Regions from separate parts of the Streptococcus sp. IMAU 99161 genome, predicted to be linked through region 2. Evidence: predicted binding sites of a transcription regulator. Region 2 holds the regulator's gene; the other holds the start of a gene.
What was found. The regulator Rex, encoded in region 2, represses fermentation and respiration genes when NADH is low (regulators of the CRP and FNR family bind a similar motif). The targets are predictions, from matches to a motif close to TTGTGAANTANTTCACAA.

Region 1: a site for Rex is predicted at 9,885-9,902, ahead of HA044_RS08445 (class II fructose-bisphosphate aldolase). Genes of this name have one in related genera too.

What each region holds. Positions count from the first base shown of each region.
Region 1 covers NZ_JAAPAW010000013.1:30,472-42,578, forward strand. The annotation lists gene HA044_RS08390 (family 20 glycosylhydrolase) at 1-1,465, shown strand, start outside; gene truA (tRNA pseudouridine(38-40) synthase TruA) at 1,601-2,347, shown strand; gene HA044_RS08400 (bifunctional hydroxymethylpyrimidine kinase/phosphomethylpyrimidine kinase) at 2,340-3,101, shown strand; gene HA044_RS08405 (ECF transporter S component) at 3,091-3,561, shown strand; gene HA044_RS08410 (TIGR01440 family protein) at 3,565-4,128, shown strand; gene tig (trigger factor) at 4,257-5,540, shown strand; partial or broken gene rpoE (DNA-directed RNA polymerase subunit delta) at 5,759-6,338, shown strand; gene HA044_RS08425 (B3/4 domain-containing protein) at 6,543-7,238, shown strand; gene HA044_RS08430 (CTP synthase) at 7,414-9,027, shown strand; tRNA gene HA044_RS08435 (tRNA-Leu) at 9,153-9,238, shown strand; gene HA044_RS08440 (hypothetical protein) at 9,318-9,770, shown strand; gene HA044_RS08445 (class II fructose-bisphosphate aldolase) at 9,947-10,828, shown strand; gene HA044_RS08450 (alpha/beta fold hydrolase) at 10,948-11,898, shown strand; tRNA gene HA044_RS08455 (tRNA-Thr) at 11,958-12,030, shown strand; gene HA044_RS08460 (hypothetical protein) at 12,098-12,107, opposite strand, start outside.
Region 2 covers NZ_JAAPAW010000006.1:7,246-19,352, reverse strand. The annotation lists gene parC (DNA topoisomerase IV subunit A) at 1-219, shown strand, start outside; gene HA044_RS02395 (branched-chain amino acid aminotransferase) at 389-1,411, shown strand; gene HA044_RS02390 (DUF2969 domain-containing protein) at 1,503-1,733, shown strand; tRNA gene HA044_RS02385 (tRNA-Tyr) at 1,786-1,866, shown strand; tRNA gene HA044_RS02380 (tRNA-Gln) at 1,876-1,947, shown strand; gene rpsA (30S ribosomal protein S1) at 2,116-3,315, shown strand; tRNA gene HA044_RS02370 (tRNA-Arg) at 3,546-3,617, shown strand; gene HA044_RS02365 (L-lactate dehydrogenase) at 3,870-4,856, opposite strand; gene gyrA (DNA gyrase subunit A) at 5,056-7,512, shown strand; gene HA044_RS02355 (class A sortase) at 7,526-8,269, shown strand; gene HA044_RS02350 (porphobilinogen deaminase) at 8,429-8,707, shown strand; gene radC (DNA repair protein RadC) at 8,761-9,444, shown strand; gene HA044_RS02340 (redox-sensing transcriptional repressor Rex) at 9,649-10,296, opposite strand; gene HA044_RS02335 (DUF4649 family protein) at 10,431-10,649, opposite strand; gene HA044_RS02330 (DUF1831 domain-containing protein) at 10,652-10,999, opposite strand; gene HA044_RS02325 (cysteine desulfurase family protein) at 11,009-12,107, opposite strand, start outside.

The DNA.
Region 1 (12,107 bases), on a different contig from region 2:
GTTAGTGGCCTTGGAAAAATTGGGCATTGAAAACCCACAAGCCAGCTTTGATACGGTTTCAAAAACAACCATGGATTTGACCAATGAAGCAGCAGTCAACTTTACCAAAGCCTTGATTGGCAAGTACATGGACTACTTCAAAGACAAGTCTAAGATCTTTAACTACGGAACAGATGAATATGCCAATGACGCTACCAGTGCGCAAGGCTGGTACTACCTCAAGTGGTATGACCTCTATGGTAAATTTGCGGAGTATTCCAATAGTCTTGCAGCTATGGCGCGTGAAAAAGGCTTGCAGCCAATGGCCTTTAACGATGGTTTCTATTATGGAGATGAAGATGATGTTGCCTTTGACAAGGACGTCTTGATTTCATACTGGTCTAAAGGATGGTGGGGCTATAACCTCGCATCTCCACAGTATTTGGCAGATAAGGGTTATAAATTACTTAATACCAACGGAGACTGGTACTATGTTTTGGGCCACAAGGGGGATCAAAGTTATCCGCTCGAAAAAGCTATCCGAAATTCAGAAACTGTTCCGTTTGAACAGTTGGCTTCAACTAAATATCCTGATGTCAAGATACCAACATCTGGAAGTATGTTGGGAATCTGGGCTGATGAACCTGCCAATGAATACAAGGAAGAGGAAGTCTTCCAGGTCATGGAAGCTTTTGCCAACCACAACAAGGACTATTTCAAGGCGGACTTCACTGCTCTTAGAAAAGTAGTTGCTACGGTGCCAACAGATCTAGCCATTTACACACCAGAATCTCGCGCAGCACTTGCGAAAGTCTTAGATAGCTTGAATTGGAATGTGAGCCGTGCTCATCAAGATCAGGTGGATCAAGAAGTGGCCACTTTGACCCAAGCCCTTGCGGGGCTCAAGCCAATCACGCAAAAAGGTAGCTTGGCTGAAAATGACGTCAAAGCCCTAGTGGAAGACAAACCAAGTCTTGAAATCGTAGAGAAAGAACTTGATTTTGACCTTGTGGAACGCACCAATCCAGATCTCTCTAAAGGAGAACGCAAAGTGACCCAGGCTGGAGTTAAAGGACAAGGCCTTGAGTATGTAGAGGTTTCGCAACTTGATCAAAGTCGAAAAGTGATAGCTACAGAAATTGCCACAGAGCCGGTTGCAGAAATTGTTGAAGTCGGTACCAAAGAAGTCGTGATCCCGACAAGCCCTTCAGCAGAGGCACCAGTGAAATTAGATGTGCTCGTAAACAAAATTGCTCCAGATCAGTCAACACCTCATGTGATCTCGAAGGATCAACCAGTAGCACCAGTAAATACCCAAGCGTCAATTCCAGCAACTGTGGAAAAAGCAGTTCGTCCAGAAACAGTAAACCCTGATAAGCAACTTCCAGAAACGGGAGTGGAATCTGCTCTGGGACTCGCTTTACTAGGAGCGATCTTAGGAGCAGCAGGAATGAACTTGAAAAATAAAAAAGAGACTGAGACCTAGTTGATTTGTAACAGGTCGGAGTTAGGAGGCAGGATGTTCATCATTCTGCTTCTTTTTTGTGTTTGTAAAACTGTACCCGGACAGTTTGAATTTTCCACTCTTGTAACCCCTTCTATATCCTGTTAAAATAAAACCATGACACGATACAAAGCAACCATTTCATATGACGGGACCTTGTTTGCAGGGTTTCAACGCCAACCGCATGCCCGTAGTGTGCAAGAAGAAATCGAAAAGACCTTGACGCGTCTTAATCAAGGAAAGCCTGTCACCGTTCATGGAGCAGGGCGAACGGATTCTGGTGTCCATGCTCTTGGGCAGGTCATCCATTTTGATCTCCCTCAAGCGCGGGATGAGGAGAAGCTCCGCTTTGCCCTGGATACCCAAACACCTGAGGATATCGATGTGATTCGTGTTGAGACGGTTTCAGATGACTTTCACTCACGCTACAAGAAGCACAGCAAAACCTATGAATTTATCGTGGATTATGGCCGTCCCAAGAACCCCATGATGCGTCACTATGCAACCCACTACCCTTATCCGTTGGATGTAGACAAGATGCAAGTGGCCATTCAAAAGTTGGAGGGAACCCATGATTTCACCGGTTTCACCGCTTCAGGGACCAGTGTGGAAGACAAGGTTCGCACGATTACAGAAGCTCACTTGGTCGAGGACGCGGCAAATCATCGCCTGCTCTTTACCTTTTCGGGCAATGGCTTTCTCTACAAGCAAATCCGCAATATGGTGGGAACTTTGCTAAAGATCGGAAATGATCGGATGCCGATCGAGCAGATCGATCTGATTTTGGAAAAGAAGGACCGCAATCTTGCAGGTCCAACAGCAGCGCCAAATGGCTTATATTTAAAGGAGATACGCTATGAGTAATGAATTAATTCTTGCAATTTCAGGAAATGATATTTTTAGTGGGGGAGGTCTTCATGCAGACCTTGCAACCTATACAACCAACAAACAACATGGCTTTGTGGCGGTAACTTGTTTGACAGCTATGACCGAGCATGGTTTTGAAGTGATTCCGGTGGATCCGACTACTTTCGCTCAACAACTGGGTTCTCTCAAAGAGGTTCCTTTCTCTGCCATTAAACTCGGCCTTTTGCCAAATGTTCAAGTGGCAGACCTAGCTTTGGACTATGTCAAAGCTCATGCAGATATCCCAGTAGTGCTCGATCCTGTCTTGGTCTGCAAGGAAAGCCACGATGTGGAAGTTTCAGCTCTTCGAGACGAATTGATCAAGTTCTTCCCTTATGTGACCATCATTACGCCAAACCTACCAGAAGCTGAAATCTTGACCCAAAGTCAGATTCAATCGCTCGATGATATGAAAGCTGCTGCTCGCAAACTCCATGAATTAGGTGCTCCAACTGTCGTGGTCAAAGGGGGCAATCGTCTCAATAAAGAAAAAGCCATCGATGTCTTTTATGATGGCACAGATTTCACCGTGATCGAAGAACCTGTTTTAGAAAAGAACAATACAGGGGCTGGCTGTACTTTTGCATCTAGTATTTCTAGTCAATTGGTTCAAGGGAAATCTCCACTTGAAGCTGTGAAAGCTTCTAAAGACTTTGTCTTCAAAGCAATCCAACATTCAGACCAGTATGGAGTAGTACAATATGACATCTAATCGAACTCAACTCATTGCCCGCCTTTCCATTTTGACAGCCTTGACGGTGGTTCTTGGCTACTATACCAAACTCCCAACTCCCACAGGGATTGTCACCCTGTTAGATCTGGGTGTATACTTCACAGCCTTCTATTTTGGACGTAAGGAAGGCGCTATTGTTGGTGGTGTCGGAGCCTTTTTACTCGACCTCATTTCAGGTTATCCTCAGTGGATGTTCTTTAGCCTCCTCTTTCACGGGGGACAAGGCTATTTCGCTGGCTTCAAGGGAAAAGCTCGTTACCTAGGCTTGCTTCTTGCGACAGTCGTCATGGTAGGCGGCTACGCACTAGCTTCTGCTCTCTTTTTAGGCAATGGCTGGGGAGCTGCTATCTCGGATATTCCAAATAACCTTGCTCAGAATTTTGTTGGAATGGCTTTAGGCTATGTGGTCTATTATGCCTTCCAAAAGAAAGGAAGCTAACTCATGGATCTGGAGCAACTGAAGAAAGATACAGGGCTCATTCTTTGTGATGTTTTAGACAAGGCCAATCTTCGCCAGGGGCAAATTCTAGTCTTAGGCCTATCTTCAAGTGAAGTAGCGGGAGGTCAAATCGGCAAGGCGTCGAGTATCGAAATCGGTGAGGTGATTGTTAAAACCTTGCTGGACGAATTGACATCAAGAGAAATTTTTCTTGCAGTTCAAGGGTGTGAACACCTCAATCGGGCCTTAGTGGTTGAAAGAGAATTGGCAGACAAGAAGGAGCTAGAAATCGTCAATGTCCTTCCGAGTCTCCATGCAGGAGGTGCTGGGCAACTCGCAGCTTTCAAGTATTTTAAAGATCCTGTCGAAGTGGAATTTATCACAGCTCAAGCGGGACTAGACATCGGAGATACCTCAGTTGGAATGCATGTCAAACATGTCCAAGTCCCCATTCGTCCAGCCCTGCGTGAACTAGGAGGTGCCCATGTCACAGCCCTGGCCAGTCGGCCAAAATTGATCGGTGGATCCCGAGCAAGATACCAGGAAGACCCGATCCGAAAAGCATAACATCAACTAGCTTTCAGGAGCTAGTTTTTTTGAACTAAAAGAGATGTAAATCCGTTTTAAAACTTGCTTTTTCAAACTTTTATGGTAAAATTATAGAGAATGACTATATTATTTTAAGGAGAGACAGAATGTCTGTATCATTTGAAAACAAAGAAACAAACCATGGTGTATTGACTTTCACAATCAGTCAAGAACAAATCAAACCAGCTTTGGACCGTGTGTTTGAATCTGTTAAGAAAACTTTGAACGTACCTGGATTCCGTAAAGGTCATATTCCTCGTCCAATCTTCAACCAACGTTTTGGTGAAGAAGCTCTTTACCAAGATGCTTTGAATGATGTTCTTCCTGCAGCCTATGAAGCAGCTGTGAAAGAAGCAGGTCTTGAAGTCGTTGCTCAACCAACATTTGACGTTGTTTCTATGGAAAAAGGTCAAGACTGGACATTGACAGCAGCTGTTGTGACAAAACCTGAAGTTAAATTGGGTGCTTACAAAGACCTTGAAGTTTCAGTAGAAGTTTCTAAAGAAGTCACAGACGCTGATGTAGATGCTCGTATCGAACGCGAACGCAACAACTTGGCTGAATTGGTCGTTAAAGAAGGCGCTGCTGCTGAAGGGGATACAGTAGTGATCGACTTCGTTGGTACAATTGATGGTGTTGAATTCGACGGTGGTAAAGGAGATAACTTCTCACTTGGACTTGGTTCAGGTCAATTCATCCCAGGATATGAAGAGCAATTGGTAGGACACTCTGCTGGTGAAACAGTTGATGTTGTCGTAACCTTCCCAGAAGATTACCAAGCTGCTGACCTTGCAGGTAAAGAAGCAAAATTTGTAACAACGATCCACGAAGTGAAATCAAAAGAAGTGCCAGCTCTTGACGACGAATTGGCAAAAGACATCGATGAAGAAGTTGAAACACTTGCTGAATTGAAAGAAAAATACCGCAAAGAATTAGCTGAAGCAAAAGAAGAAGCATACAAAGATGCTGTCGAAGCAGCAGCGATCGATAAAGCAGTTGAAAATGCTGAAATCGTAGAACTTCCAGAAGAAATGATTCATGAAGAAGTTCATCGCTCAGTAAATGAATTCCTTGGAAACATGCAACGCCAAGGAATCTCACCTGACATGTACTTCCAAATCACTGGTACAACTCAAGAAGATCTTCATAAACAATACGAAGCTGAAGCTGAAAGCCGTACCAAGACAAACCTTGTGGTTGAAGCAGTAGCGAAAGCAGAAGGCTTTGAAGCAACTGAAGAAGAAATCAATGCTGAAATCGAACAATTGGCAAGCGACTACCATATGGAAGTTGCACAAGTTCGTAACCTTCTTTCACTAGAAATGTTGAAACATGACATCACTGTGAAGAAAGCTGTGAACGTGATTACAAGCTCAGCAAAAGTAAAATAATTTAGAACAAGAAGGAGAGTCGCGAGGCTCTTCTTTTTTGATTTCTGATTTCCTGGAGAATCCTGGAATTTTCCTTTGACGAAAGGGGAAATTTATCGTACAATAGAGTGTAACGATAAAATGCCTGATAGAGGCTTTTCGTCTATCAGTGAGGATAGGATGAGGTGTGAGACCGGATTCCTCTCCATTTAGGAAATGAAACATAAGGAGATCTACCCTTGGAATTAGAAGTATTTGCTGGACAAGAAAAAAGTGAACTTTCTATGATTGAAGTGGCGCGTGCGATCTTGGAATTGCGTGGACGTGACCATGAAATGTACTTTAGTGATCTTGTAAATGAAATTCAAAACTATCTTGAAAAATCAAACAGCGAGATCCGCGAAGCTCTTCCATTGTTCTACACTGAGTTGAATGTGGATGGAAGCTTTATCCCGCTTGGAGATAACAAATGGGGCCTTCGTTCGTGGTATGCCATCGATGAAGTTGATGAAGAAATCATTGCTCTTGAAGAAACAGATGAAGACGAAACACCTAAGAAACGCAAGAAAAAACGTGTTAATGCCTTCATGGATGGAGACGAAGATGCGATCGATTACAACGACGACGATCCAGAAGACGAAGAAGTTTACGAAGCAGATCCTTCTTTCATATGACGAAGAAAATCCAGATGATGAAAAGAGTGAAGTCGAAGCTTACGATGCTGAAATCAATGAAATCGTACCAGATGATTTGGGCGAAGAAGTTGAATTGAGCGAAGAAGACGACGAAGAAGAAGAATCTGACGACGAAGAAGAATAAAACATAAGAGGCTGGGCATAAAGTGTCCAGCCTCTTATCTATGATAGATAGAACTGCAAGACGCAGTAGTTGATTGAGAGTGGGACAAGGAACGATTTTTAGTCAACATTCGTTCTGTCCCACTCCCTTTTGGTTTACATTGAAAAAGGTGGTAAGTTAGAGTATAATGAACATGTAATATTCCCCAAATAGGAGGTGTTCCAAATGGACTTTCGTTTAGATGACAGTTTAGTAGATGCCGGTATTGACACGGTGGTGGTTGGCATAGCTAAACATGTGGATCCTCAAGCTGTTTTACCTGTCGCTTTTCTTGAAAAGAAGCAAGCGATGGAACAATGGGCGCTCCAATGTAAGTTGGAAGAAGTTGCAGAATCAGCGGTCGTTACAGGCTATACCGATTTGTTGCAAAAGGTAGGGCGCAGTATCAAGAAAAATCCGCCAACAATTCTTGCCCTCATCCGAAACATCCAGCATCGTGGTTCTCTGCCTCAGATCAATAGTATCATTGACATTTATAATGTTGAATGTCTGAGAACCTATCTCGCTATTGGAGGACATGATCTGGATAAAATTGAAGGCCCAATTGAATTTACGATCAGTCAAAGAGAAGATCTCTTCTTACCTATCCTTTCTAGCGAAAAGCATGTAGCGCCGACAGACCCCGTCTACAGAGATCAAAAAGGGGTTCTAGCTTGGTTGGATGTACGGGATAGCGACCTTTACAAATTTGAGGAGACAACAAAAAATGCCCTCTTTGTCATCCAAGGAAACCAAGAGACCACAGTAGAGATGCGCTTAGAAGCACTGGAGCGAATCCACAAGGATCTTGCTTCCTGCATGCCTGATCTTCAATTTGAGAAATTTCTCGTCACACGAAATGGAGTAGAGCCAGCCTCATAAGGAAATGAAAATGTTCTTCATAAACGTTTCAATTTGACAAAGAAGAGTATTTGCGGTAAGATATTGTTAGGGCACCTCATTTTGAGGTCGGAGCTCCCTATGGATTAGGGAGCTATTTTTGTTTTTTTCTGCAAAGAGGAATGGCCTCTACAACATTAGAAGAAGAGGAAAGCGCATGTCAACAAAATATATTTTTGTCACGGGTGGTGTCGTATCATCCATCGGAAAAGGAATCGTTGCAGCGAGTCTTGGGCGTCTACTTAAGAATCGTGGATTGAAGGTCACCATTCAAAAATTTGACCCCTATATCAATATTGACCCAGGTACCATGAGCCCCTATCAACACGGGGAAGTCTTTGTCACCGACGATGGTGCTGAGACAGACTTGGACCTTGGTCACTATGAACGCTTTATCGATATCAACCTCAATAAATACTCAAACGTCACGACAGGAAAAATCTATAGCGAGGTTCTTCGGAAGGAACGCCATGGGGAATACTTAGGAGCTACTGTACAGGTCATTCCTCATATTACGGATGCCTTGAAAGAAAAAATCAAACGAGCAGCGACGACGACCGATTCAGATGTCATCATCACAGAAGTTGGCGGTACCGTTGGAGACATTGAGTCCCTTCCATTCCTTGAAGCTCTTCGTCAAATGAAGGCAGATGTCGGTGCTGAAAATGTTATGTACATCCACACCACCCTTCTTCCTTACTTGAAGGCTGCAGGAGAAATGAAAACCAAACCAACCCAACACTCTGTGAAAGAATTGCGTGGACTTGGAATTCAGCCAAATATGTTGGTTATCCGTACGGAAAAGCCTGTCGGGCAAGGAATCAAGAACAAGTTGGCTCAATTCTGTGACGTAGCTCCAGAAGCCGTCATCGAGTCTCTTGATGTACAGCATTTGTACCAAATTCCATTGAATTTGCAAGCGCAAAATATGGACCAAATCGTGTGTGATCATTTGAAATTGGATGTCCCACAAGCAGATATGACGGAATGGTCTGCTATGGTCGATAAGGTCATGAGCCTCAAGAAACAGGTCAAGATTGCCTTGGTGGGCAAATACGTAGAATTGCAAGATGCCTACATCTCAGTTGTAGAGGCTTTGAAACACTCTGGATATGCCAATGATGCTGAAGTCAAAATCGACTGGGTGAATGCCAATGATGTGACAGCTGAAAATGTAGCTGAACTCCTTGACGGAGCTGATGGAATCATCGTGCCAGGTGGTTTCGGCCAACGGGGCACAGAAGGCAAGATTCAGGCCATCAAGTATGCGCGTGAAAATGATGTACCAATGCTGGGAGTTTGCCTTGGTATGCAGTTGACCTGTGTCGAGTTTGCACGTGATGTTTTGGGACTAGAAGGAGCTAACTCAGCAGAATTGGACCCAGAAACCAAGTATCCAGTGATCGATATCATGCGCGATCAAATCGATGTAGAAGATATGGGAGGGACCCTTCGTTTAGGGCTCTACCCATCAAAACTCAAGCGAGGATCAAAAGCAGCAGCAGCCTATGACAATCAAGAAGTGGTGCAACGTCGCCACCGTCACCGTTATGAGTTTAACAATGCTTTTCGTGAACAATTCGAAGAAGCAGGACTGGTCTTTTCAGGTGTTTCTCCAGACAACCGTTTGGTCGAAATCGTTGAAATTCCAGAAAATAAATTCTTTGTGGCTTGCCAATACCACCCAGAATTGTCAAGCCGTCCAAACCGTCCAGAAGGTCTTTACACAGCCTTTGTGACCGCAGCTGTCGAAAACCACGATAGTAAGTAAGAAGAAGAGGTTAGGTTTCGTCACCTGGCCTCTTTTCATTGAAAGAGATGGCAAACCCTGAAAAAAGTTTGAAAAAAATCTTGACAAACATCTCGATGATTGATATACTAGTAAGGTACTCAATCGCGGGGATGGCGGAATTGGCAGACGCGCAGGACTAAGGATCCTGTGACCGCTTTAGGTCGTGAGGGTTCAAGTCCCTCTCTCCGCATCGGATGAAGATAGCTTCGGCTATCTTTTTTGTTTCTCGAAACCTTTGTGGTAGAATAGGTGGGAGAGGTGGTATAAACATGAAGAAGAAGTATCTGATTTTGGCCGATGGCCTCTTTGCACTATTGGGAAGTGCCCTTAATTTTTTCGGTCCTATTATGATTTTAGCTATGGTGATAGGCGCATACAAGGATACTTTTAGATATTTTATCGCCTTAAACATATGGAACGTCCTCGCTTTTCTAGCAGCGATTGCTTCTAAGTATTTGCTCAGGAAAGAGAAAAGGATTAAAAAGTGGATTCCCAATCTTTTCTTGATGGCAGGCTGTATTCTCTTTCTTGCGGCAATCCTTGCTATGTACGAGAGCTTTCCGTTGCTTGAGGGATTGGTCAACGGGCTTCTTGGAAAACTATTTACCGACAGTCAGTTATTTGATGCTTATTTCTATTCACAATGGGTTGCAGCGGTATCCCTTGTGATTTGCGGGATTGGCTTTCTAGTCTCATTAAAAAATTTCAAAGAGAAGGATTGAAAGGGGGTTAGCTCCCTTTTTTGCTTTTTGAAAAGGTAGGAGGGAGAGGGTTCCTCCTCTTTTATCAGAAGAAATCACGTAAAGCCACAGGAAAGACTAGTAATTTTAGTGTAAAAGTGATAAAATAAACAATGTAAGTGGTTTAACCACAAAAAATTAGAGGAGGCCTACTACTAATGGCAATCGTTTCAGCAGAAAAATTTGTCCAAGCAGCTCGTGACAATGGTTATGCAGTTGGTGGATTTAACACAAACAACCTTGAGTGGACTCAAGCTATCTTGCGTGCAGCAGAAGCTAAGAAAGCTCCAGTACTTATCCAAACTTCTATGGGTGCTGCAAAATACATGGGTGGTTACAAAGTATGTAAAGCCCTTATCGAAAACCTTGTAGAAGCAATGGGAATCACTGTACCAGTTGCTATTCACCTTGACCATGGTCATTATGAAGATGCTCTTGAATGTATCGAAGCTGGTTACACTTCAATCATGTTTGATGGTTCACACCTTCCAGTTGAAGAAAACCTTAAATTGGCGAAAGACGTCGTTGAAAAAGCTCATGCTAAAGGCGTTTCCGTTGAAGCTGAAGTTGGTACTATCGGTGGTGAAGAAGACGGTATCATCGGTGACGGTGAATTGGCACCAATCGAAGATGCTAAAGCAATGGTTGCTACAGGAATTGACTTCTTGGCAGCAGGTATCGGTAACATCCACGGTCCTTACCCAGCAAACTGGAAAGGTCTTCACCTTGACCACTTGCAAAAATTGACTGAAGCTGTACCAGGATTCCCAATCGTATTGCACGGTGGATCAGGTATCCCTGATGATCAAATCCAAGCAGCCATCAAACTTGGTGTTGCGAAAGTTAACGTTAACACTGAATGCCAAATCGCATTTGCAAACGCTACTCGTCAATTCGTACGTGAATACGATGCAAACGAAGCAGAATACGACAAGAAGAAACTCTTCGACCCACGTAAATTCTTGAAACCAGGTTTCGAAGCAATTACAGCAGCTGTTGAAGAACGTATCGACGTATTCGGTTCAGAAGGCAAAGCTTAAAAAAAACAGGAAAACAAGATCCCAGGTGGATCTTGTTTTTTTGTATTGGAAAGTTGGGTACTAGCATTCTTTTGGGAGCCGTTAAGTCTCTTGCTTACAGGCTCTATTTTTTGTACAATATGGCTATGAAAAAATTCAAACAGTATAGCTGGATCATTTTTGTTTTTCTTATCCTTTTTCTAGGAGGTACATTTGGTTTCCACCAACTTAGTTTGCAAAAAGAAAGCAAGCTCCTCATGCCCATAGGTAAGAAGGTTGTAGTCAATGGACATCAAATGAATGTATATGTCAAAGGAGAAGGGCCGGAAACGATCGTTTTTCTTTCAGGTGCTGGTATTGCATCGCCTATATTAGACTTTAAAAATCTATCAGATCCCCTATCCAAAAAATACAAAGTAGTCGTCGTAGAGCGAGCGGGCTATGGTTTCAGCGAAGATAGTGATCAATCCAGAGATGTGATGGAGGTTCTTTCTGAGACCCGTCAAGCTTTGTCGCAAGCCGAAGTTTCGGGACCTTATGTGATTGTTTCGCATTCAATGGCTAGTCTTGAGAGTCTTGCTTGGCAAGAAAAATATCCTAATGAAGTAAGGGCAGTGATCGGTCTTGATTGGGCCCTGCCGGCAAGTTATCAGGATTTAAAGGAACATCCAACTCTCATGACCTTAGCCTATTGGACGAGTAAGATTGGGCTGCTCCGTTATTTTCCAGAGTCTGTTTACCTGAAAAATGATGATTTGACGGATAGTGAACGCCAACAATATCGATTTTTAGCTTACAAGCAGTTGCTGTCGAAGGCTATGTTAAACGAAACTCGTGCAGTGAAAGAAAATGCTCGTAAGGTTAGTGGATTTACCATTGATTCTAAAATCCCTGTGCTCCTATTCGTCTCAAATGGGGAGGGAACTAGCTTTAGTCGGTCGAAGTGGCAGAATTATGCGAAAGACTTTGCTAGAAATCACTCCAATGTCCAAGTTGTTTATGAGGATGCCCCTCATGATTTTTATCATAGCAAGAAGGAGGAGGTCGTCTCTCAAATAAGCTCTTTTCTACATCAGTCTAGACTTGATTAAAAAGATCAACTAAAAGTGCTTGACATCCGTTCTCAGAGTGCTATACTAAGAAGGTAATCGCCGATTTAGCTCAGTTGGTAGAGCAACGCACTCGTAACGCGTAGGTCACAGGTTCGATCCCTGCAATCGGCATCGAATGAGACAATAAAAAGCCTGTTGTGACGGGCTTTTTTGATGTTTAATTGCTTTTTGTACCAAATTAATTATAA
Region 2 (12,107 bases):
ATGGCGGGTCCAGTCAATACAGACCAGGGAGATTTCGACCTCTTTACCAGCCAGGAAGAAGTAACGGAACAAGATCAAATTTTAGCTATCACTTCAACTACAGGTCAAGTGACCGAAGTTGATCTGGCTCAACTTAGTGTCTCGGAAAGAACCAGCAATGGCTCCTTTATCAACGACACAATCTCAGATCAAGAAGTTTTTTCAGCACGAATCAAATAAAAAAGCAAGTCGGTCTATTCTTAGACTGACTTTTTTCAAATAAATTTTCTGAAAATTGAAAATATCGCTTGAAATTCTCATGAATTGGTGTACAATAGTGTACATAGATTGAGAAACTGAATCGGTCAATTTCAAATCGACTAGAAAAAAAGAATAAAGGAGAACTATCATGACAGTATCACTTGATTGGGAAAACCTTGGCTTTAACTATATGAAATTACCCTATCGCTTTTTGGCGCATTACCGCAACGGAGCCTGGGATAAAGGTGAATTGACAGAGGATGCGACCTTGCATATCTCAGAATCATCTCCAAGTTTGCATTACGGTCAACAAGCTTTTGAGGGATTAAAAGCCTACCGTACAAAAGACGGAAGTGTCCAATTGTTCCGCCCAGATCAAAATGCTAAACGTCTGCAACGGACAGCTGATCGCTTGCTCATGCCACAAGTACCAGTGGATATGTTTGTCAATGCATGTAAGGCAGTCGTCAAAGCTAATGAAGAATATGTGCCTCCATATGGTACAGGAGGAACCCTCTACCTTCGCCCTCTTTTGATTGGTGTTGGGGATATTATTGGAGTACATCCAGCAGAAGAGTATATCTTTACCATCTTTGCCATGCCTGTCGGCAACTACTTCAAAGGTGGTTTGGTGCCAACTAACTTCTTGATCCAAGACGAGTATGACCGTGCGGCTCCACATGGAACAGGGGCTGCTAAAGTTGGAGGAAACTACGCAGCCAGCATGCTTCCTGGTAAAATTGCTCACGATCGTAATTTCTCTGACGTCATTTATCTTGATCCAGCAACCCACACCAAGATTGAAGAAGTCGGTTCTGCAAACTTCTTTGGAATCACTGCTAATAACGAGTTTGTGACGCCACTGAGTCCATCCATCCTACCATCAATTACCAAGTATTCCTTGCTTTACCTTGCTGAGCATCGCTTAGGATTGAAACCAATCGAAGGGGATGTCTTTATCAATGATTTGGATCGTTTTGTAGAAGCAGGAGCTTGTGGTACCGCAGCAGTTATCTCACCAATCGGTGGTGTTCAACACGGAGATGACTTCCATGTCTTCTATTCCGAAACAGAAGTCGGTCCAGTGACCCACAAACTCTATGATGAATTGACGGGTATCCAATTTGGTGATGTCGAAGCACCTGAAGGATGGATCGTTAAAGTCGATTAATAGAAATAGCTATTTCTCGGTTGAGAATAGCTTTTTTCTTGCGCCATAAACTAAATTTTTGTAAAATAGAAAAAGTGAAAAGAGGACTGAAATGAGTAAAAAAGACAAGAAAATTGAAATTCAAATCGTAGATAGTAAAGTAACCGTTGGAAAGGATACTTTTGACGGATTCACACTTTCAATTGGTAAGAAAACGATAGGTGAAATTGCAGATATGGCAGGTCAGTTTGCCATTGTCAAAAATGGGACAGTTGATTCCCTATACAAAAATCTAGAAAAAGCAGTTGAAATTTTAATAGAAACTTATAATTTGAATAAATAAGGACTTGCATTTTTAGTAAATCAATGGTATAATGGATGCTGTTGATTTATAAGGAGAGATAGCGAAGAGGCTAAACGCGGCGGACTGTAAATCCGCTCCTTCGGGTTCGGGGGTTCGAATCCCTCTCTCTCCATCTCATTAATGGGGTATAGCCAAGCGGTAAGGCAAGGGACTTTGACTCCCTCATGCGTTGGTTCGAATCCAGCTACCCCAGTTCTTAGGTAATATCAGATAAGTGATAAAATATCTAACTAGGTATTTTATTTCTTTATAGGGTGAAGTCGTTAAAGGTGATATTGAATCTCGTTGCGGGTGCTTGCTTAGGAAAAATAATTATTAGTATGTCAAGTTAGGAAAACTTGATTGTTGGAGGATTTTTTAGATGAATGAATTTGAAGATTTGCTAAACAGTGTTAGCCAAGTTGAACCAGGTGACGTCGTTACTGCTGAAGTATTGACAGTTGATGCGAACCAAGCTAATGTTGCAATCTCTGGAACTGGTGTAGAAGGTGTCTTGACTCTTCGCGAATTGACAAACGATCGTGATGCGGACATCAACGATTTGGTTAAACCAGGTGAAACACTTGAATTGCTTGTTCTTCGTCAAGTAGTTGGTAAAGATACTGATACAGTAACTTACCTTGTATCTAAAAAACGTTTAGAAGCTCGCAAAGCATGGGACAAATTGGTTGGTCGTGAAGAAGAAGTTGTTACTGTTAAAGGAACACGCGCTGTTAAAGGCGGACTTTCAGTAGAATTTGAAGGACTTCGTGGATTTATTCCAGCTTCAATGCTTGATACTCGTTTTGTACGTAACACTGAGCGTTTCGTAGGTCAAGAATTTGATGCGAAAATCAAAGAAGTAGATCCAAAAGAAAATCGTTTCATTCTTTCACGTCGTGAAGTTGTTGAAGCATCAGCTGCAGCAGCACGCGCTGAAGTATTTGGTAAATTGAACGTTGGCGATATCGTAACTGGTAAAGTTGCACGTATCACAAGCTTTGGTGCTTTTATCGACCTTGGTGGTGTTGATGGATTGGTTCACTTGACAGAATTGTCACACGAACGTAACGTATCACCTAAATCAGTTGTAACGGTTGGTGAAGAAATCCAAGTGAAAGTTCTTGACTTAAACGAAGAAGAAGGTCGTGTATCCCTTTCATTGAAAGCTACAACACCTGGACCATGGGATGGCGTTGAACAAAAATTGGCTGCTGGTGATGTCATCGAAGGAACTGTTAAACGTTTGACCGACTTCGGTGCATTCGTTGAAGTGTTGCCAGGTATCGACGGACTTGTACACATCTCACAAATTTCACACAAACGTGTTGAAAATCCAAAAGATGTTCTTAAAGTTGGACAAGAAGTAACTGTTAAAGTTCTTGAAGTAAATGCTGCTGATGAACGTGTATCCCTTTCAATCAAAGCTCTTGAAGAACGTCCAGCTCAAGAAGAAGGCGAAAAACAAGAAAAACGTCAATCTCGCCCACGTCGTCCAAAACAAGAAAAACGTGACTTTGATCTTCCAGAAACTCAAACTGGATTCTCAATGGCTGACTTGTTTGGCGATATCGAATTGTAATATTTTTAAGAGGTTGGGACAAAAGTCCTAGCCTCTATTTGATGTTGGGTTATCGAGCAAGACGCAGTGGTTGAATGGGCTCTACTACGCTGATTTTATCAACTTTTACAGCCATACTCAACTGTGAGGAGGTGGGACGACGAAATTGCATTCTAACGAATGACCAATTTCTGTCCCCCTCTCTTTTTTACTTGTCATCTACTTGAAAATTTGATATACTATAACAGTTGCCACCCTTAGTGTAATGGATATCACGTAAGATTCCGGTTCTTGAGATGGGGGTTCGATTCCCTCAGGGTGGAGTAGTTAAGAGAGGTTGGGTCAAAGGTCCTAACCTCTCAATTTTCTTTGGATTGTCGAGCAAGACGCAGTGGTTGAGTGGGCTCTACTACGCTGATTTCATCAGCTTTTACAGCCCTACTCAACTGTGCGGAGGTGGGACGACGAAATCGAATTCTACGAATTACCGATTTCTGTCCCAATCTCTCTTTTTTATTTATTTAGAGCTAGAAAAAAGACTCTCTGGAAATCAGAGAGCCTTTTCAATTGATGGATTAGTTTTTAGATGCTGCTTGGAATTCAGGGTTTTTCCATGCTTCATCAATGATGGCTTGCAACTCAGAAGCAGAAGCTTGCATCTTTTGAGTTTCAGCATCGTTCAATGGGATGTTTACAGGACGTACAATACCATGCGCACCAACAACGGCTGGTTGACCGATATAGACGTTCTTCACGCCATATTGACCTTCTTGGAATACTGAAAGAGGAAGGACAGCATGTTCATCATCAAGGATAGCTTTTGTAATACGAGCAAGGGCGACTGCGATACCGTAGTAAGTAGCACCTTTTTTATTGATGATAGTGTAAGCTGCGTCACGAACACCTTCGAACAATTCGATGAGTTCAGTTTCTTGAACGTTTTGAGTGTCTTTCAAGAATTCTTCAAGGTTGACACCTGCAATGTTAGCATGTGACCAAACAGCGAATTCTGAGTCACCGTGTTCACCCATGATGTAGGCGTGAACAGAACGAGCATCTACGTCCAATTTTTCAGCAAGGGCTTGACGGAAACGAGCTGAGTCCAGTGAAGTACCTGAACCGATAACACGTTCTTTAGGGAATCCAGAGAATTTCCAAGTAGAGTATGTCAAGACGTCAACTGGGTTCGCAGCAACAAGGAAGATACCTTTGAAACCTGATTCAACAACTTGAGTTACGATTGATTTGTTGATGGCAAGGTTCTTACCTACAAGGTCAAGACGAGTTTCACCTGGTTTTTGAGGTGCACCAGCAGTGATGACAACTAGATCGGCATCTGCACAGTCTTCGTACTTAGCTGCGTAGATCTTCTTAGGTGAAGTGAAGGCAAGGGCGTGGCTAAGGTCAAGAGCATCACCGACAGCCTTTTCGAACAATTGAGGAATTTCAATGATTCCAAGTTCTTGAGCAATACCTTGGTTTACAAGTGCGAAAGCGTAAGATGAACCTACGGCACCGTCACCAACAAGGATGACTTTTTTGTGTTGTTTAGTTGCAGTCATGAGTCTAAACATCTCCTTCATTTTTTTTTGAGATCATCTCTCATTCGTTTTCATTTTACCACTTTTAAATGTCTTTGTCACTCAAAATAGTATAGAACCTAAGATGTAAACGTTTTTACATTTGTGCTCACAGAGAGTAAAATAGCGTAAAATGTGATATAATAGAGGGGTGAATTAAGTAAAGAGAGGCATTTTTTGAATGCAGGATAATAATCTTATTAATGTGAATTTAACATCAGAAATGAAGACGAGCTTTATCGATTATGCCATGAGTGTAATCGTGTCTCGTGCTCTTCCTGACGTTCGAGATGGTTTAAAACCTGTTCATCGCCGTATCTTATACGGTATGAACGAGTTGGGGGTTTCACCTGACAAACCACATAAGAAATCAGCTCGTATCACAGGGGATGTTATGGGTAAATATCACCCACACGGGGATTCCTCTATTTATGAAGCCATGGTTCGGATGGCGCAATGGTGGAGTTATCGCTACATGTTAGTGGATGGTCATGGAAACTTTGGTTCTATGGACGGTGATGGTGCCGCTGCACAACGGTATACCGAAGCTCGTATGAGTAAGATCGCTCTTGAAATGTTGCGCGATATCAACAAAAATACCGTTGATTTTGTGGATAACTATGACGCCAGTGAGCGCGAACCATTAGTTCTTCCAGCGCGTTTTCCGAACCTTCTTGTAAATGGGGCAACGGGGATCGCTGTTGGGATGGCCACTAATATTCCACCTCACAACCTTGGAGAAACCATTGATGCTGTGAAGTTGATGATGGACAATCCTGAAGTGACGACACGCGACTTGATGGAAGTCTTGCCTGGCCCGGATTTCCCGACAGGAGCTCTTGTCATGGGGAAATCAGGGATCTTCAAGGCTTATGAGACAGGGAAAGGTTCTATCGTCCTTCGCTCTCGCACTGAGATTGAAGTAACTAAGAGCGGCCGAGAACGCATTGTCGTGACTGAGTTTCCATATATGGTCAATAAGACCAAGGTCCATGAACATATTGTCCGTTTAGTGCAAGAAAAACGGATCGAAGGGATTACAGCTGTACGGGATGAATCCAACCGTGAAGGGGTTCGCTTTATCATTGAAGTACGCCGGGATGCATCTGCAAACGTGATCTTAAATAACCTCTTTAAGCTGACTCAAATGCAAACTAGCTTTGGTTTCAATATGTTGGCCATTGAAAATGGAGTTCCTAAAATTCTCTCTCTTCGTCAAATTTTGGGCGCTTATATTGAGCATCAAAAAGAAGTAGTGACTCGCCGGACCATCTTTGATAAGGAAAAGGCAGAAGCCCGAGCTCATATTTTAGAAGGTTTGCTCATTGCCCTAGATCATATTGATGAAGTAATCAAAATCATTCGCAACAGCCAAACGGATGCAGAGGCTCAAGCGGAATTGATGAGCAAATTCAAGCTGTCAGAACGCCAAAGTCAAGCTATATTGGATATGCGTCTTCGTCGTTTGACTGGTTTGGAACGAGATAAAATTCAAAATGAATACGATGACTTGGTAGCTTTGATTGCTGATTTAGCAGATATTTTGGCTAAACCAGAACGGGTCGTTGCAATTATCAAAGAAGAATTGGAAGAAGTCAAACGCAAGTTTGGCGATGCTCGTCGCACGGAGTTGATGGTCGGTGAAGTTCTGTCTCTTGAAGATGAGGACTTGATTGAAGAAACCGATGTCTTGATTACTCTTTCTAACAAAGGATATATCAAACGTTTGGACCAAGCTGAATTTACAGCTCAAAAACGTGGGGGACGTGGTGTTCAAGGAACGGGTGTAAAAGATGATGATTTTGTCCGTGAACTGGTATCAACTAGCACCCACGACCATCTGCTCTTCTTTACCAATAAGGGACGTGTCTATCGTCTGAAAGGCTATGAAATCCCAGAATATGGACGTACAGCCAAAGGCTTACCGATTGTCAATCTTTTGAAACTGGACGAAGGAGAGTCCATTCAAACCATTATCAATGTTGAGCAAGATCGAAGTGATGAGGCTTATCTCTTCTTTACGACGCGACAAGGTTTGGTGAAACGGACCAATGTAGCAGAGTTTTCAAATATCCGTCAAAATGGACTGAAAGCCTTAAATCTAAGAGATGATGATGAATTGATCAATGTCTTCCTTACTGATGGAGATACAGACGTTATCATCGGTACCAAGTATGGCTATTCTGTTCGCTTTAATGAATCGGTCGTTCGGAATATGGGCCGGACAGCCACTGGGGTTCGTGGAGTGAATCTTCGTGATGGAGACCAGGTTGTCGGTGCTAGCGTGATTACGGACCAAGATGAAGTGTTGATCATCACTGAAAAAGGGTATGGTAAGCGGACAATGGCAAGTGAATACCCAACCAAAGGTCGTGGTGGTAAGGGAATTAAGACAGCCAACATTACAGAGAAAAATGGTGCTCTCGCAGGTCTCATGACTGTTGAAGGCAATGAAGACCTTATGATTATAACCAATACTGGTGTGATGATTCGGACGGGTGTGGCTAATATTTCTCAAACTGGTCGTTCTACTCAGGGTGTGAAAGTGATGCGACTGGATCAGGATGCTAAGATTGTGACCTTTACAACAGTTCAGGCAGATGAAAAAGACGAAGAAATAGTAGAAGAAAACGAATAGATAAGGGGACAGAATGTCACGCAAAAGAAAAAAGAAAAAGAGTTTACGCAATACTCTTATCAATGTTGTTGCAACGCTCTTGATTATCCTCTCACTATTATTGATCTTTAATGCACCGATCCGAAATATGATCATGGTTTGGCACACCAATCAATACCAGGTGAGCAAGGTTGATAAAAAGACCCTAGATAAAAATAAGAAAGTAAAGACGAGTTTTGATTTTCAGCATGTGCAGTCTTTGTCGACTGAAGCAGTGATCAATGCTCAATGGCAGGCTCAGAAGCTTCCTGTTATTGGTGGAATTTCGATTCCTGAATTAAACATGAATCTTCCCATCTTTAAGGGACTCGAAAACGTTGCCCTATATTATGGCGCAGGGACCATGAAGGAAACCCAAGTCATGGGGAAAGGCAATTATTCACTTGCCAGTCACCATGTCTTTGGTTTGACTGGTGCTAATGCTATGTTATTCTCACCTTTGGAAAAAGCCAAGGCTGGCATGAAGATCTACATCACGGATAAGGAAAAGATTTATACCTATGTCATCTCGTCTGTTGAGACGGTGACCCCTGATCGTGTGGATGTAATCCAAGACCGTGAAGGTGTCAATGAAATTACGCTAGTAACTTGTGAGGATGCTGCAGCAACTTATCGTACGATTGTCAAAGGGAGTTTGGAAACCTCCGTTGACTATGACAAGGCTCCAAAAGATATCTTGGATTCCTTTGGGAAATCCTACAATCAAATGCAACTTTAAGGAAATAGAAGCTTAAGGCAAGGCCTAGGCTTCTATTTTTATGAATGAAAACTGTAAAAATGTAAGAGACTGGTAACATAATGTAAGAGACTTGTCATACTTCTGTGTGAAATTCAAGGTATAATACTAGGTGGTAAGGCAGGATAAGGAGGAAAAATTGTGACCAAGGATCGGATTTATCATCTCTTACATCATTTTTACAAACTTTTAGTCAATGATTTTCCACGAAATGGTTTAATTACAAAAGGCATTTATGAAGTCGAGCAGCTTTATCAGGCACTAGAGGCGATTCCTCAGCACCAAGAGTATTTGATGCGTTCTGAGATTCAAACATTTTTAAAAGAACTGGAGCAAGTACAGAGCGGATACCAAATTTGGTTTAAGAAAGACCAAGTGCTAGTATTGGATGATTTGAAGCAAGAAATATCTTGTCAGTAAAGAAATACATGATTTTCTCTTTTGATTACGAATTAATAAGTGAGGAGGAAATTATGTACGAAATTTCATTTATTGAACCATCTTTGCTTCCTAGAGAACGTTTGGTCTCAGAGGGAGTTGAGAAGTTAAGTCACCAGGAGCTGGTATCTATTCTACTGAGGACTGGAAATAAACAAAAAAGTGTCTATGAGATTGCCCAAAACCTCTTGACGTCTGTGAATAGTTTAAAAGAGCTGGGGAATTTGACCTTAGAAGAGTTGCAGGAAATCTCAGGAATTGGTCGTGTCAAGGCAATTGAACTGCAAGCGGTTATCGAGTTAGGAAGACGGATTCACAAAGATCAGTTGATGAGTTCAGAACAGATCATGAGCAGTCAAAAATTGGCCCATAAAATTCAACAGGAAATTGGCCATAAGAAGCAGGAGCATCTAGTAGCACTCTATTTGAATACACAAAATGAGATTATTCACCAACAGACTATCTTTATCGGAACGGTCAATCGTAGTATCGCAGAACCGCGCGAAATTCTCCACTATGCCTTAAAGCATATGGCTACCTCTATCATTCTAGCTCACAATCATCCATCTGGTGCAGTATTTCCGAGTAAAAATGATGATGAGGTCACCAATCGTGTCATAGAAGCCTGTGATGTGATGGGTTTAACCTTGTTGGATCATTTGATTGTTTCGGAAGATAACTATTACAGTTACCGTGAAGAGACTGATCTCTTAGTATAAAAAAAGGCTGGGACAAAAGTCCTAGCCTCTTAATTTTCTTTGGATTGTAGAGCAAGACGCAGTGGTTGAGTGGGCTGCTCTACTACGCGGATTTCATCAGCTTTTACAGCCCTACTCAACTGTGCGGAGGTGGGATGACGAAATCGAATTCTAACGAATTACCGATTTCTGTCCCACACTCTTTTTTTACTAAAGCTGTTCTTGTTATTCTTCGTTTTTTCTCATGAAATAAAGAAGGGTTTGCAACTCACTGGTTAGGTCCACATATTGAACGACAACACTTTTTGGGAGGGATAAATGAACCGGTGAAAAGCTTAAAATACCCTTGATACCAGCATCGACAAGGAGGCTTGCCACTTCTTGCGCCTTGACACTAGGAACGGTCAAAATAGCTGTCTGGATTCCTTCTTGTTTTAATTTTTCTTTGATTGAAGAAATTCCGTAAATGGGAATTCCATCCTTACTTTTGGTATCAACCAGTTCGTGGTCATCTACATCAAAAGCCATGACAATTTTCATTTTGTTTCGCTCGTGGAAGCGGTAGTTAAGAAGCGCACTTCCCATATTGCCGATCCCAACAATGGCTACGTTGGTAATCGCATTATCATTTAAAAGATCTGCAAAAAAGTTCATTAGCTTTTTAACATCATATCCGAAGCCCCGTCTTCCCAATTCGCCAAAATAAGAGAAGTCTCGACGAACTGTCGCTGAGTCAATTCCGATAGCATCTGCGATTTGCTTGGAATTAGCTTTCTCTATTTTTTCGGAGTTGAAGCGCTTGAAAATGCGGTAATAAAGGGATAAGCGTTTTGCTGTTGCGCGTGGAATTGGTGTATTTTTATCATGTTTCACAATATCACAACCTTTCCCCTTTATTGTATAGGAAGATTGTGAAAAAATCAACTATCTAAACCGATTTTTCTCTATTTTTTTACCAAAAGAAAACAGTTACTACAAACAAAGAATTTTCTGTTTGTAGCAACTGTTTAGGCTCTTTCGTCTTGTTCAATCTTCTTTAGAAAGTTGTAGAGGCCGTCTATTTTTCCAGTATAAGGAAGTCTTTTTCCCTTGTAGTGAATGGACGTAACGTTGTAGGTGTCCGGAAGGGTCACACAGCCTGAAAAATCAAGAATACAGGCTGCAAGATCGGTGTAAGTAGTGGTACGTTCCACTTGATAAGCATCTATATAAGTTAAAGTAACCATTTTTAAACCTCGATTTTATCGAAAATTTCTCTTTCAACGAGACTATCCATTAAGAAATAAAATTTTTGTTGGATGATGTCATTTTTTGAATCTTTAAAGATGTTGACTAGGCGAAGCCCAGACTTATCAGTGATGTTAATTTTGAAGCCTGAGAGGTCTTTATTAAAAATGATTTTGAGTAAAAATCCATCACCGCTGTTGGGGACAGCCTCAAGTAAACGATTTAATTCGAAATTACCGACTTTTGTGACAGCAAAAGTGTTGTCGCGAAGGGTGTATTTCTTTACATTGGGATGAAGACGATAGGTATATTTACAGTCTTTTAATGAAACAGTAGTTCCAAATGCCATATTGTTCTCCTATGATAAAATTTCTTTAAGACTTGCGAGGAAGGTTTGAACTTCCTCAGTGGTATTGAGTTCTGAAAAACTAATCCTCAGGGATTCTTTTAGACGAGGACTATCAGCGCCATAGAGGGCTTCTAAAACATGGCTGGGTTGTACGGTCCCAGCAGTGCAAGCAGAACCAGTGGATACAGAGATACCCGCTAGATCCAGTCGCATGAGTAAGATGTCATTTTGCACACCTGGAAAGCCAAGGTTCCATACAAAGGGAAGGTGGTCATCACAAGCGTTTACGTAGTAGTCGTAGGTTGCTAAACCATTGACTAGTTCTTGTCCGAGTTTTTGAACCTGGCGGAAGTTTTCTTCTTGATGAAGACTAGCCTGATGAAGTGCCTCAGCCATTCCGACGATGGAAATAAGATTTTCGGTGCTGGCTCTCATTTTATTCTCTTGATCGCCACCGTGTAACAGTTGATCAAAATCTGGAGTCGCTGCATAAAGAAAACCGACCCCCTTTGGTCCATGAAACTTATGAGCTGAAGCACTGAGGAAATCGATTCCCAGCTCTTCAGGATAGACAGGGACCTTGCCAATTGCTTGAACGGCATCGACGTGAAAGGCTGCAGGATGGTTTTTTAAAAGTTGGCCGATTTCTTTGATGGGTAAGAGATCACCTGTCTCATTATTGGCATACATGGTCGAGACAAGGATGGTATCAGGTCTCAGGGCTGCCTTGAGATCATCGACCTGTATGCGACCATCTCTTGGTTGAATGATCGTTACCTCGAATCCAAAACGTTCGACAAGGTATTCAAGAGGCTCTAAGACAGCATGGTGCTCAAGAGCAGTCGTAATGATATGCTTGCCTTGATCTTGGTGTTTGAGACAGTAGCCTTTTAGAACTGTATTATTACTTTCTGATCCACCTGAAGTGAAGAGAATGCGATTGGGAAGGGTTTGGAGAGCTTGAGCAATTTGCTCACGCGCTTCTCTGAGGAGTTTTTTAGCCATTCGACCATGGGCATGGAGGCTAGAAGGGTTTCCATATGTCGATTGCATGGTTTCAGTCATTTTGGTGATGACTTCAGGCAAGAGAGGCGTCGTTGCTGCATTA